Regions from separate parts of the Bradyrhizobium sp. USDA 3311 genome, predicted to be linked through region 1. Evidence: predicted binding sites of a transcription regulator. Region 1 holds the regulator's gene; the other holds the start of a gene.
The links. Region 1 encodes LexA, which represses DNA repair genes until DNA is damaged. Its sites were predicted from a motif close to TGTTCNNNNTGTGTTCNG; they were not measured.

Region 1 (7,100 bases):
CGGCGTGTAGTAGCGCGCCGTGGTCAGCGCCAGCGCGCCATTGCCGGCGCCGAGCGGAATGATGGTCTGCACCGAGCCCTTGCCGAACGAGCGCGTGCCGATGATCGTGGCACGCTTGTGGTCATGCAGCGCGCCGGCGACGATCTCCGAGGCCGAAGCCGAGCCGCCATTGACCAGAACCACCAGCGGCTTGCCCTTGGTGAGGTCGCCGCCATGCGCGGTGAAGCGCTGGGTTTCCTCCGGATTGCGGCCGCGGGTCGAGACCACCTCGCCGCGCTGAAGGAACGCGCTCGACACCGACACGGCCTGGTCGAGCAAGCCGCCCGGATTGTTGCGCAGGTCCATCACATAGCCCGCGAGCTTCTCCTGCGGGATCTCCCTGGAGATCGCCGCGATCGCCTTCTTCAGGCCGTCGGTGGTCTGCTCGTTGAACGAGGTGACGCGGATATAGCCGATGTCGCCATTCTCGACGTGGAAGCGGACCGGCCGCACATGGATGATCTCGCGGGTGATCGCGATGTCGAGCGGGGCGTCGGCGCCCTTGCGCACGATGGTGAGCTTGGTCTTGGTGTCGACCGGGCCCTTCATCTTGTTGACGGCCTGCTCGAGCGTCATGCCCTGCACGGCATCGCCATCGATCTTGCTGATGAGATCGCCGGACATGATGCCGGCCTTGGACGCCGGCGTGTCGTCGATCGGCGAGACGACCTTGACCAGGCCCTCCTCCATCGTGACCTCGATGCCGAGCCCGCCGAACTCGCCGGAGGTGGTCTCCTGCATCTCGGTCCAGGCCTTGTCGTTCATGTAGCGCGAATGCGGATCGAGCGAGGTCACCATGCCGGTGATCGCGCCTTCGATCAGCTTGGCGTTGTCGGGCTTCTCGACATAGCTCGCCTTCACGCGCTCGAAGACTTCGCCGAACAAGTTGAGCTGTGAATAGGCATCATCCGCGCCCGCTGCCGCCCGTGCCGCCCATACTCCGCCGTGCGGACTAGCTACCAGAAGGGTCAAACACGCTCCGGTGAGCGCGCCCAGGGGGAACAGCAGGGTTTTCCGCATGGATAGGCTGGCCTTTTTGCTTGGCGGTTCTCTTGGGCTTGGGAGGCGCCATGCAAATGGCGATCCAGCCCGCTTCTCACAATACCATTCTGGTTTCTTCAAGGCCGGGACGCCGCGCCGGCGGGTACACCGTAAAAATCCCTTCGCCCGGACCTAAACTTTTGGCAACGTTCCGAAACCGTTTCATGCAAAGCAGGAATCGGTCGATCGCCCGCGCCTCGCAGCTATGCGATTTTAGGATGGTTTTGGAGAGCCGGACGGGTTAGGCGATGAAACAAGGCTTCAAATTCTCGGGAGGATAATAATGAACGAAAAACCCCGCATCCAGCCGGAAAGGAACGTCGAACTCGGCGCCAGCAGCGAGCCGTTCCAGAATCTGCACGAATTCATCCGCAAAGCACGCGCCAACCTCAACCAGAATGCCTGGGACTATATCGTCGGCGCCGCCGAGACCGAGACCACGATGCGCCGCAACCGGATGGCGCTGGACGAGCTCGCTTTTCGCCCGCGCGTGCTGCGCGACGTGCGCAAGGTGGATGGCTCCGTCGAGCAGTTCGGCCGCAGGATGCGCCTGCCGGTGGTGCTCGCCCCTGTCGGCGCGCTCGAGATCTTCGATCCGGATGGCGCCGCGAGCGTCGCGCGCGCCGCCGGCACCTTTGGGGCGGCGCACATGCTGAGCTCAGTGTCCGAGCCTGGCCTGGAGAAGACCGCCGCAGCCGCCCCCGACGCGCTGCGTCTCTACCAGCTCTATGTGCGCGGCGACGATGCCTTCGTCGCCGATGTCGTCAGCCGGGCCGAAAAGCACGCCTACGCCGCCTTCTGCCTGACCGTCGACACCGCCCATTACAGCCGTCGCGAACGCGACATCGCCAAGCGCTACGTTCGCGAGAGCCGCCTGCGCGCCACCGGCGGCGATTTCCAGAAAGGCCTGGAATGGCGGACCGTGAAGATGATCAAGGACAAGTTCAAGATTCCGCTGATCCTGAAAGGTATCGCCACCGCCGAGGACGCCCTGATCGCGCTCGATCACGGCGTCGAATGGATCTACGTCTCCAACCATGGCGGCCGCCAGCTCGATCACGGCCGCGGCGCCATGCATGTGCTGCCTGAGATCGTCGAGGCCGTGAAGGGCCGCGCCAAGATCATGGTCGATGGCGGCTTCGGCCGCGGCACCGACATCGTCAAGGCGATCGCGGCGGGCGCCGACCTCGTCGGCATCGGCCGGTTGCAATGCTGGGCGCTGGCGGCGGCCGGCGAAGCCGGCGTGACGCGGATGCTGGAGCTTCTGGAGGACGAGGTGCTGCGCTGCCTCGGCCTGTTGGGCGCCACCTCGTTCGCCGAGGTCAACAAGTCCTGCCTGCATCCGGCCACCGCGACGAACACGCCGAGCGTGTTCAGCGCGTTCCCGCTGTTCGACCACGAACCTTACCGGTACTGATCCGAAAGGACGCAATGACCTCGCTCTCTCCCGGCAGCGCGGATGCGCTTCTGTTCGACCTCGGGCGCGTCGTGCTCGACATCGATTTCTCCAAGGCGATCGCCTGCTGGGCGGGACACGCCGGCTGCAAGCCGGAGGCAATCGTTGCGCGCTATGTGCGCGACAGCGAGGCGTATCGGCTGCACGAGGTCGGCAAGATCAGCGACGAGGAGTATTTCGCCTCGCTACGGGCCTCGCTCGGGATCGGCATCTCGGATGCGCAATTCCTCGAGGGCTGGAACGCGATCTTCGCGGGTGAAATGCCCGATGTCGCGGAGCTGTTGCCGCGTGCGGCGAAGCAGATGCCGCTCTACGCCTTCTCCAACACCAACCAGCCGCATGTCGACCATTTCTCGAAGGAATACGCCGACCTGCTCGGCCATTTCCGCGAGCTGTACCTGTCGTCCAGCATCGGCCTGCGCAAGCCGGACGCGGCGGCGTTCGACCATGTCGTGGCGGCCATCGGTGTGCCCGCCAGGCGCATCGTGTTCTTCGATGACCTCGCCGAAAACGTCGAGGGAGCGCGAGCGCGCGGATTGACCGCGGTGCATGTGACCTCGCCCCGCGATGTCGGCGACGCGCTCGAGGCGCTGGGAATCTGATCGAGACGCATCGGCCGGCGGGTGAAACCGGGGAGCTCCCGGAACCGATCTAGCCGAGATGAGGAACCAAATCGCTTTGTACATTTTTATACAGAGTTCCGGGAACGGAATGCCCGCTTCCGGACTCTTGAGTCCGTTGGGACTTCTACAGACGGACGTATCATCGTGTTGGGCAAAACCTACCTCACCAAACAAGCCTCTCTTCTGCTCGAATTCGCCAGAACGACTTCGGATTCTGACCTCTCCGCCAAGCTGATCAGCAAGGCCGCCGACCTGAAATCCCAGGCCGATCCGCTGCCCGACAAGGATCAAGGCCCCAAGCCCCCTGACGTGGCTCCCGACGTGGCGCCGGACCTCCGTCCGGACCGCCAGACCGGTCGATGACCGATGCTGGCCGTGGCTCCCGTCATTGTCGTCCTTGCCATGGCCACGCTCGTTCCCGTCTTTCTCGTCCGTCAGATCATGCCGCGGCAGAGCTGACGGTCCCTCATGACTGGACGGATCAAGCAGGATAAATCCTGATCCGGTCCCATTTTGCTTCATCGCCCGCGCTCGGCTAGAACTCTTGCCGCCCATTCGTCCAGACTTTCCGAGCAGGAGTTTCGCCGTGGCCTTGATGCCGGTTTCTGACGCGCTCGCCGCGGTGCTGGCCGGTGCGGAGCCGCTGCCTGAAGAGATGATTCCCCTCGACGAGGCCTACCACCGCGTGCTCGCGCGCGACGTCGCGGCGCGGCGTACCCAGCCGCCCGAGGCGATGTCGGCCATGGACGGCTACGCCGTGCGCGCAGCCGATGCGGCCAGGGTCGACGCGCAGCTCACCATGATCGGCGAGGTCGCGGCGGGCCGGCCGTTCGCGGGAGCGGTCGGCGCCGGCGAAGCGGTGCGAATCTTCACCGGCGGCGTCGTTCCCGCCGGCGCGGACGCGGTCGTGATCCAGGAGGATACGGTCGCCGAGGGCAAGCGCATCACGATCAAGGAAGCCGCTATCGCCGGTCGGCACATCCGGCCCGCCGGCGTCGACTTCCGCGAGGGCGACGTGCTCCTGCGCAAGGGAACCCGGCTCACCGAGCGCGACCTCGCGCTCGCCGCCGGGATGAACCACCCAGACCTCCCCATCCGCCGCCGTCCGAAGGTCGCGATCCTCGCCACCGGCGACGAGCTGGTGATGCCGGGCACCACGCCGGGCCCCGGCCAGATCGTCTATTCCAACGGCTATGCCCTGCACGCCCTCGCCCGCCGGGAGGGCGCAGATACCATCGACCTCGGCGTTGCCGCCGATACGCTGGAGGCCACCACAGCCGGCATCCGCCGTGCCCGAGAGAGCGGCGCCGACATCCTGATCACGATCGGCGGCGCCTCGGTCGGCGACCACGATCTGGTCCAGCAGGCGCTGAAGACCGAAGGCATTGCGATGGCGTTCTGGAAGATCGCGATGCGGCCGGGCAAGCCGATGATGCAAGGCCGGCTAGGGGCGATGGGTGTGATCGGCCTGCCCGGCAATCCCGTGTCGTCCTATGTGTGCGGCTTCCTGTTCATGGTGCCGTTGATTCGCGCCCTGTCGGGCCGCGCCGTGATTCACCATCGTCGCGAGCGCGCCGTGCTCGGCCGCGATGTCGGTGCCAATGACCAGCGCGAGGACTATCTTCGTGCGCGCCTGGAGCGGCGCGACGACGGCATGCTTGTCGCCCTTCCCGTCAATCATCAGGATTCCTCGCTGCTTGCGAATCTCGCTGCGGCGCAGGCACTTCTCGTGCGCGCGCCGTTCGCGCCGAAGGCCGAGGCAGGCGCGCCTTGCGAGGTGCTGCGACTGCCCGCCTGAACGCACTGGTCCTGCGCGTTCCGCGAACTTTGTCGCGTTCACGGTAAATTAAGCAGTTGCGGAACACATATCGAACATATAGTGTCCGTTCATGATTTGTTTCGAGCATCTGGCGGCTCGCCGCTGAATTCACCGTCTCGGAATCGAACGACATCAACCGGGGGATTTGGTCGAGATGTTAACGCGCAAACAATACGAGCTTCTGCGATTCATCAGCGAGCGTTTGAAGGAAAGCGGTGTGCCGCCCTCCTTCGACGAGATGAAGGACGCGCTCGACCTGCGCTCGAAGTCAGGCATCCATCGCCTGATCACCGCACTGGAGGAGCGCGGCTTCATCCGGCGCCTGCCCAACCGGGCCCGCGCGATCGAGGTGATCAAGTTGCCCGAGCTGCAGGCCGCCGCTGGCAACCGCCGTGGCTTCACGCCGAGCGTCATCGAGGGCAATCTCGGCAAGGTGCGAGCGAGCTCCAGCGCGGACGAGGGCGAACGCCCCGTTGCGGTGCCGGTGATGGGCCGTATCGCGGCCGGCACGCCGATCGAAGCGTTGCAGACCCGCAGCCACACCATCAGCGTACCGCCCGACATGCTCGGCTCGGGCGAGCACTACGCGCTCGAAGTGCGCGGCGACTCGATGGTCGAAGCCGGCATCCTCGACGGCGACATGGCGCTGATCCAGCGCAATGAGAGCGCCGACACCGGCGACATCGTGGTGGCGCTGATCGACGACGAGGAAGCGACGCTGAAGCGCTTCCGCCGCCGCGGCGCCTCGATCGCGCTCGAGCCCGCCAATGCGGCCTATGAGGTCCGCATCCTGCCGCCCAACCGGGTGAAGATTCAGGGCAAGCTGATCGGCCTGTACCGGAAGTACTGAGCGTGATCCGGACTGGAGGGCCGCGTTAGCACAAAGTGCGCAGCGGTTTTCCCTCGCGACAAGCGCAGGACGCGCTTGCGCGGAGATCATGCTCAAACAATCACCTAAAGCGCGGCCCGCCGGTTGGCGACCCGCGCGTTGACGATTGTCCGCTCCGGCTGGATAGTCTTTCTGGTTTTGCTCAGATTATCCGGCCCCTCTCTAGCGCTACATCCTCGCGACGCCGCACGAAGCCCTCATCGCTTCGTGGCCCTGGAGATCGAGGAGGCAATCAATGCGCAAGATCGTTTTGAGCACCGTCACGGTGGCGCTGATCGCAGCATCCGCGTCGGCATCGCAAGCCTTCGCCGCGCAGTCGCACCATGCCCGCAAGGCAACGCCGACGACGGCGAGCGAGCAATTGCGCAACGCCGTCGCGCAGCCGTCGCAACCCGCCTGGCAATATTCGGGCTGGTCGGCACCTGCTGGTCGCTGACGAAGATGCACGCCAAATGCACGGAAGCGGTTTTTGTTCCTGACGCATTTGAAAAAGATATTGTGATGGCAGCCTGCGAAGCCAAGCCGCAGATTTGCCTACAACCGAGAAGACGCTAACATGCTTCCACTCTGATAGAGGCCAGTGCCTCCGAAGGAGGCGCGGGTCGCTATCCCTGAATGAGGAGCACCCGATGTGTGACTACAGCCTGCATGCCGTCGCGACGCGTCCCGCACAAGTCGGCGAGACGATCGTCACGACCACCTTCCGCGGCACCTCGACGCGCGGCTTCGCCTCCGAGGCCGACATGTCCGTCGCGGTCTGCCTGCTGCCGGGAACGGAGCTCGCCTTCGCCGACAACGTCCGCTACGACAATCGCTGGATCTGGACGCGCACCATCAACTCCCGCGTCGGCAAGTTCGGCAAGATCGATCCGCACATTCCCGATCGCCATCATGACGCGATCGAATTCCCCGACGGCAAATACGTACTCGTGACGCAACTCGTCGAAGGCCAGCGCGCGACCGTGCTGCAATTGCCGGTGACCCAGCCGGCCGGCGAGCGTGAACACAAGCCGGAGATCATCGCTGACAGGCCGACGATCACACGCCTGCCGATCGGCTGATGTACCTCCCCCCGGCGCAGAGGTCGGGGCCGGGATTGAAATTGCCATCGCCGGCCGTGGCCGGCGAGATGGTATGATTTGCGTCTTCCGGAATCTTCCGCCGAGATCAGGCTCGCACCTGCCCATCGCACGAAGTTTGCGCGGCCCTGCCTGAATTTTGAACGTCCGTTCC
Region 2 (7,100 bases), 3.4 Mb from region 1:
CCGACCTCATCGCCGTCGTCGTTCGGCGGCGGTGCTGCCCGGCCGCAGATGGCGGCGCCCGCGCCGGATCCGCAAGCCGCGGCACCCCAGCTGCGCATCACGAGCTTCACCCAGCTCGTCGCGCTTGCCGGCCAGAAGCGCGACATCATGACCAAGGCCGCGCTCGAAGCCGACATGCGCCTCGTCCGTTTCGAGGAGGGCCGGCTGGAAGTCGCGCTCGAGCCCAATGCCTCCAGGACCATGATCACCGAGCTCGCGCGCAAGTTCGAACTCTGGACCGGCCGGCGCTGGACCGTGATCGTCTCCAACGAGCAGGGCCAGCCGACGCTGCGTTCGGTGAACCAGGCCGCCAAGCAGGAGCATGCGCGCACCGCGGAGGCCGATCCGCGCGTGCAGGAGGTACTGTCGCGCTTCCCCGGATCGAAGGTCGTCGAGGTCCGCAGGCTTGCCCCCGAGACGCCGGAATCCAATATTAACGCCGACTATGGCAGTGACGATCCGCCCGACGGTTCCGATACCGACGACGATCTCTGAGCCTATCTTTCCAAGGACACGGGACTATGGCTGACTTTCTCGGAATGATGAAGCAGGCGGCGCAGCTGCAATCCAAGATGCAGGAGATGCAGGACGCGCTCGGCAGTGTGGAGGTCGAAGGCATCTCCGGCGGCGGCCTCGTCGTGGTGCGTATGACCGCGAAGATGGACGTCAAGGGCGTGAAGATCGATCCCTCGCTGATGAAGGCGGAAGAGCGCGAGGTGCTCGAGGACCTGCTCGTGACCGCGCTCGGCGATGCCCGCCGCAAGGCGGAGGCCGCCGTGCAGGAGAAGATGCAGTCGCTCACCGGCGGGCTCGGCCTGCCGCCGGGGCTGTTCGGCCAGTAACATGGGCGCGGTTGCAGGTCCCGAAATCGAGCGGCTGGTGCAGCTTCTCGCACGGCTGCCGGGCCTCGGTCCGCGCTCCGCGCGGCGCGCCGCGCTGCATCTGATCAAGAAGCGCGAAGCGCTGATGATGCCGCTGTCCTCGGCCCTCCAGGTCGCGCTCGACAAGGTCCAGGTCTGCAAGACCTGCGGCAACATCGACACGCAAAATCCCTGCACGGTCTGCACCGATCCGAAGCGCGATCCCGCGATCATCGTGGTCGTCGCCGATGTCGCCGACCTCTGGGCGCTGGAGCGGGCCAATGCGACTCAAGGGCGCTATCATGTGCTGGGTGCGACATTGTCGCCGCTCGACGGCGTCGGCCCGCAGGATCTCACCATCGACGCGCTGGTCGCGCGTGCGCATGCTGCCGAGGTCCACGAAGTCATCCTGGCGCTGAACGCCACGGTCGACGGCCAGACCACGGCGCACTACATCACCGACCTGCTTCAGGACGCCAACGTAAAAGTAACCCGGCTCGCCCATGGTGTGCCGGTCGGCGGCGAGCTTGATTATCTCGATGAAGGTACGCTATCGGCCGCGATGCGGCAGCGGACCCTATTCTAGCTATCCTACAGACCTTACGGAACGGACGACATGACGAAACTTTTCGCCACTCGATTGGCTTTGGCCGCGACGATGATGCTGCTGGTGACGCCGGCCATCTCCGCGCAGCAGGACGACGCGGCGCCGCCGGCGCCCAAGCCCGGCAAGCCGATCAACACCGGCGACGTGCTCTCCGGCGAATTGAACGCAATGAAGGTGCGCGACGTCAAGAACGCCGGCAAGCGGATCGCGATGTATCAGATCACCTCCGAGCCGCGCCGCCTGCCGGCGCCGAACGGGCTCTGCAATCTCGAAACCGGTCCAGAGACCTTCCAGCTCGTTCCGAACGGCGATGCGCAGGCCGCGCAGCTGAAGACCTTCGTCGGCAAGGAAATCTCGATCAAGGTCGACGAAGTCGCCTGCGCCAGCGATCCCGGCCAGATGAGCGAAGCCGTGGTCACGAAGTGGAGCATCATCAAGAAGCAATAGGGGGTGATTCGCGACGCCTTCTCCACAACTCTGGTGTCATCGCCCGCGAAGGCGGGCGATCCAGTACCCCGCGGCTTCTCGGTCAATCACAACTGTCTCTGGAATACTGGATGCTCCGCCTTCGCGGGGCATGACAGCAGTGGTGGTCACACCCTTACCGGCCCCAGCTCTTCGAAATGCCCGCGCTTCTGCAGCCATGTCAGCAGGACCAGGCTCGGGATCGCCACCAGCACGCAGATCACGAAGAACAGCGGCCAGCCGGTCGCCTTGGCGACATAGCCGGCCACCGACGAGAGATAGGTGCGTCCCACTGCGGCGAGCGCGGTCAGCAGCGCGTATTGTGTCGCCGTGTGCAGCGGGTTCTGGCACAGCGCGGAGAGGTAGGCGACGAAGATCACGGTGCCGATGGCGCTGGTGAAATTCTCAGCTGTGATGGCGAAGGCGAGCGCCCATTGGCTGGTGCCGACGAAGGCCAGCCAGGAGAAGGAGAGGTTGGCGAGCGCCTGCACCACGCCGCCGATCCACAAGCACGTCGCCAGCGGGTAGCGTCGGGCAAGGAAGCCGCCGGCAAAGCCGCCGATTAGCGTCGCCGCAAGGCCGACGCCCTTCACGATCGCCGCATAGTCGTTGCGGGAGAAGCCGAGGTCGATCACGAACGGCGCCGTCATGGTGCCGGAGAAGGCGTCGGTGAACTTGAACAGTACGACGAAGGCAAGCGCGGCGAGCGCGTCCTTGCGCGCCAGGAATTCCGAGAACGCGCCGATCGCCGCGTGCAGCACGCGCGCGAACGCCGTATCGGCCTGCGTTGCGGCTTCCGCCCGCACCGACTGCTCGGGCTCGGTCGCGGCCAGCGCGGTGATCGTGCCGATCAGCACCATCGCCGCCATCACCACATAGCCCCACATCCAGGCCGATGTGCGCGAAATGCCGGTGCTCTCGAAACCGGAGACGATGAACAGCGCGCCCGCGGTCGAGACCAGCATGCCGATGCGATAGGCAGCGACATAGGACGCCATGCCGGCGGCCTGCTCGCTCTCCGGCAGGCTCTCGACGCGGAAGGCGTCGACCACGATGTCCTGCGTCGAGGACGTCGTCGCCACCAGCAACGCGCCGAGCGCGACGTAGAACGGCGAGCGCGCGGGATCGGTCAGCGCCAGCAGCAGGATGGCGATGATCAGCAGCAGCTGCGAGAACAGCAGCCAGCCGCGGCGGCGTCCGAACGCGCGCGTGAACAGCGGCACATGCAGCGCATCCACCAGCGGCGCCCACAAAAATTTCAGCGTGTAGGGCGTGCCGACCAGCGCAAACAGCCCGATGGTCCCGAGATCGACCCCGGCCTCGCGCATCCACACCAGCAGCGTCGAGCCCGACAGCGCCAGCGGCAGGCCGGACGAGAAGCCGAGGAACAGCACGATCAGCACGCGCGGTTGCAGGTACACGGCAAGGCTGTCGCGCCAGGAGGCGGCGGGGGCATCAGCGCTGGTTTGGACGGTTCCGGTGGTCGCGTCGGGTGCGGTCATGGGGAGGTGTTAGCAGATTCTGGGGGAAAAGACTCTCGCGGTAGCCGTGAGGCGGGAGAGCCTCCAACATCCTCGGCGTCATCGTCCGCGAAGGCGGACGATCCAGTACTCCGCGGCGTTTCGGCTCAACAACGACTGTCACGGCGTACTGGATGCCCCGCCTTCGCGGGGCATGACAGTGTGCTAAAAAATCTACTCCCCCGCCTGGAGCTTCCTCGGGAACAACTCGGCCGCGCCCGTCGCCACCAGGTGCGGGCCCTCCGCGGGCGTATCGGCCTTGCTGAAATCCAGCTCCTCGATCCGTCCGGCGCGCTTCTCGATCTTGTCGGCGGAGATCAGCACCTGGCGGACGTCCTCGTTCACGTCGGCAAAATGCTTCTGGAGCTTCAGCACGCGGTCGCGCAAGCGGCCGAGATCGTCGCCGAGCTTGATGACCTCGGTGCGGATCTGGTCGGCGGCATCGCGCATGCGCGCGTCCTTCATGATCTGCTGCATCACCTGGATCGCCAGCATCAGCAGCGAGGGCGACACCAGCACAACGCGGGCGCGATAGGCCTTCTGGATCACGTCGTCGAAGCCGTCATGGATCTCGGCGTAGACCGATTCCGACGGCACGAACATCAGTGCCATCTCCTGGGTCTCGCCGGTGACGAGATATTTTTCCGCGATGTCGCTGACATGCTTCATCACGTCGCCGCGCAGCCGCTGCGTGGCGATGCGCTTCTCCTCGTCGGTGCGGGCATCGTGCAGCGCGGTCATCGCCTCGAGCGGAAACTTCGCGTCGATGCAGAGCGGGCGCTGGTCGGGCAGGAACACGACGCAGTCCGGCCGCTTGCCGGTCGAGAGCGTGAACTGGAACTCGTAGGCGCCCTTCGGCAAGCCGTCCTGGACGATCGCCTCCATCCGGGCCTGGCCGAAGGCGCCGCGCGACTGCTTGTTGGCGAGCACGTCGCGCAAGGTCGTCACCTGCGTGGTGAGGTCGGTGAGGTTCTTGTGCGCGTTGTCGATGATGCCGAGTCGCTCGTGCAGGGCGTGCAGGCTCTCCATGGTGTTGCGGGTCGAGTGCTCCATGGACTGGCCGACGCGATGGGTCACCGAATCCAGCCGCTCGTTGACCGCCCGTGCCATCTCGGCCTGGCGGCCGGCCAGCGCCTGGGTCATGGCATCGACCCGGCCCGAAGCCTCGCTCTGGGCGTGCAGCATCTGGCTGATGCGCTCCTCGAGCTCGTCGGCGCGGATCGCATTCGCCATCGCGAGTTCCGCCCCGCGCCGCCCCGAGCGTGCAATGACCACGGCGATCACAACCAGCAGGATGAGGACCAGGACGCCGAAGCCGATCAGCGCGTCGATCGTGCGCACCGGCCAGTCGCCAGCCACGAAAATGATCTCGTTCATGCCTGTCCTTCTAGCCGATTCGGCTGCCGGCACGAACGAATAGCGAACATTTATGGTAAATGCCCCGTTAATTTTTATGGTTAACGAAAGCTGAAGTTTTATGGTTAGCGGATCGTTAACGCGTTCCGGGCCTCATTGACCGCTTGTCGCGCCCGGCTTAAATCGCCCGCCATGGCCCTCAGAGAAATCATCATCCTGCCCGACAAGCAGCTGCGTCTGGTCTCCAAGCCGATCGAGAAGGTCACGACGGAGATCCGCAAGCTTGCCGACGACATGTTCGAGACCATGTACGACGCGCCCGGCATCGGGTTGGCGGCGATCCAGATCGCCCAGCCGCTGCGGCTGATCACCATGGACCTCGCCAAGCGCGACGAGAACGGCGAGACTAAGCCGGAGCCGCGCGTCTTCATCAATCCGGAAGTCATCGCCTCGTCCGAGGAATTGTCGGTCTACGAGGAAGGCTGCCTGTCGATCCCCGAATATTACGAGGAGGTCGAGCGGCCTGCGAAGGTGCGCGTGCGCTTCACCGATCTCGACGGCAAGGTGCACGAGGAGGACGCCGAAGGCCTCTACGCCACCTGCATCCAGCACGAGATCGACCACCTCAACGGCGTCCTGTTCGTCGACTATCTGTCGAAGCTGAAGCGCGACCGCGTGCTGAAGAAGTTCGAGAAAGCCGCCAAGCGCGCGGAGTGAGGTTCTCCGTCATTCCGGGGCGATGCACAGCATCGAACTATGGTGCGCAATTGCGCACCTGAGAATCTCGAGATTCCGGGTTCGGCTCTTCGAGCCGCCCCGGAATGACAGTAATTGGATCACGTTCCTCGCAGGTTTTTCCGATGCCCCTTCGCCTGATCTTCATGGGCACGCCCGATTTCTCCGTGCCGACGCTGCTCGAGCTCGTCGCGCATGGCCATGAGATCGTCGCCGTCTATACCCGCGCGCCGAAGCCGGGCGGGCGGCGCGGCCTGCAATTGCAGCCGACCCCGGTCGAGGAAGCCGCGCGAAGACTCGGCGTTCCCGTGCTGACCCCGAAGACGCTGAAGACAGAGGAGGCGCTGGAAGAATTTCGCGCCTTTGACGCCGATGCCGCCGTCGTCGTCGCCTACGGCATGATCCTGCCGCAGGCCATCCTCGATGCGCCAAAGCTCGGCTGCTACAATCTGCACGCCTCGCTCCTGCCGCGCTGGCGCGGCGCCGCGCCGATCAACCGCGCGATTATGGCTGATGATGCCGAAAGCGGCGTGATGGTGATGAAGATGGATGTCGGCCTCGACACCGGCGATGTCGCCATGGCCGAGCGGCTGGCGATCACGGACACCATGACCGCGGCCGACCTGCACGATCGTCTCTCGCGCCTCGGCGCCGACCTGATGGTCCGCGCCATGGCCGCGCTCGACCGCGGGGGGCTCCAGCTCAAGAAGCAGAGCGAGGACGGCGTCACCTATGCGGCCAAGATCGACAAGGCTGAGGCGCGGATCGACTGGACCAAGCCCGCACGGGCGGTGCTGCGCCACATCCACGGCCTGTCGCCGTTCCCCGGCGCCTGGGCCGAGCTCGCAGGCGTCAGCGAGAACGCGCGCGTCAAAATCCTGCGCTGCGAGCTCGCCAAGGGCTCGGGCGCGCCGGGCGAGGTGCTCGACGACCGGCTCACCATCGCCTGCGGCGAGGGCGCGATCCGCATCATCGAGCTGCAGCGCGAAGGCAAGGCGCGGATGCAGGCCACGGACTTCTTGCGTGGTGTGCCGCTGAAGGCGGGCGCCAAATTCACCTGACACTGTCATACCCCGCGAAGGCGGGGTATCCAGTACGCCGAGGCTTCTCGGTCGAACGGATAGGCCGCGGCGTACTGGATCGCCCGGTCAAGCCGGGCGATGACGGCAGAATTGGAAACGATGCCCCGCTACAAGCTCACCATCGAATATGACGGCGCGCCGTTCTTCGGCTGGCAGGTGCAGGATACGCTGCCGTCGGTGCAGGGCGCACTGGAAGCGGCGGTGAAGGCGATGACCGGTGCGGATCTGCGGGTGCATGGCGCGGGTCGCACCGATGCCGGCGTGCATGCGCGCGGCCAGGTCGCGCATGTCGATATCGAGAAGCAGTTTCCGCCGGGCCGCTTTCGCGACGGGCTCAATGCGCATCTGCGGCCGCATCCGATCGCGGTGCTCGAGGCCGAGATCGTGCCCGATACTTTTGAAGCGCGCTTCTCGGCCGTGAAGCGCCATTATCGCT

Region 2: ACVWW6_RS10415 (DNA recombination protein RmuC) is a predicted target of LexA. The motif match lies at 4,900-4,917, and genes of this name have one in related genera.

What each region holds. Positions count from the first base shown of each region.
Region 1 covers NZ_JBSSFI010000001.1:5,631,911-5,639,010, reverse strand. The annotation lists gene ACVWW6_RS26950 (S41 family peptidase) at 1-1,059, opposite strand, end outside; gene ACVWW6_RS26945 (alpha-hydroxy acid oxidase) at 1,364-2,497, shown strand; gene ACVWW6_RS26940 (HAD family hydrolase) at 2,512-3,138, shown strand; gene ACVWW6_RS26935 (hypothetical protein) at 3,304-3,522, shown strand; gene ACVWW6_RS26930 (molybdopterin molybdotransferase MoeA) at 3,746-4,957, shown strand; gene lexA (transcriptional repressor LexA) at 5,133-5,828, shown strand; gene ACVWW6_RS26920 (hypothetical protein) at 6,103-6,303, shown strand; gene ACVWW6_RS26915 (hypothetical protein) at 6,497-6,928, shown strand.
Region 2 covers NZ_JBSSFI010000001.1:2,210,812-2,217,911, forward strand. The annotation lists gene ACVWW6_RS10390 (DNA polymerase III subunit gamma/tau) at 1-534, shown strand, start outside; gene ACVWW6_RS10395 (YbaB/EbfC family nucleoid-associated protein) at 561-881, shown strand; gene recR (recombination mediator RecR) at 883-1,485, shown strand; gene ACVWW6_RS10405 (hypothetical protein) at 1,516-1,953, shown strand; gene ACVWW6_RS10410 (AmpG family muropeptide MFS transporter) at 2,100-3,473, opposite strand; gene ACVWW6_RS10415 (DNA recombination protein RmuC) at 3,666-4,868, opposite strand; gene def (peptide deformylase) at 5,040-5,564, shown strand; gene fmt (methionyl-tRNA formyltransferase) at 5,708-6,643, shown strand; gene truA (tRNA pseudouridine(38-40) synthase TruA) at 6,764-7,100, shown strand, end outside.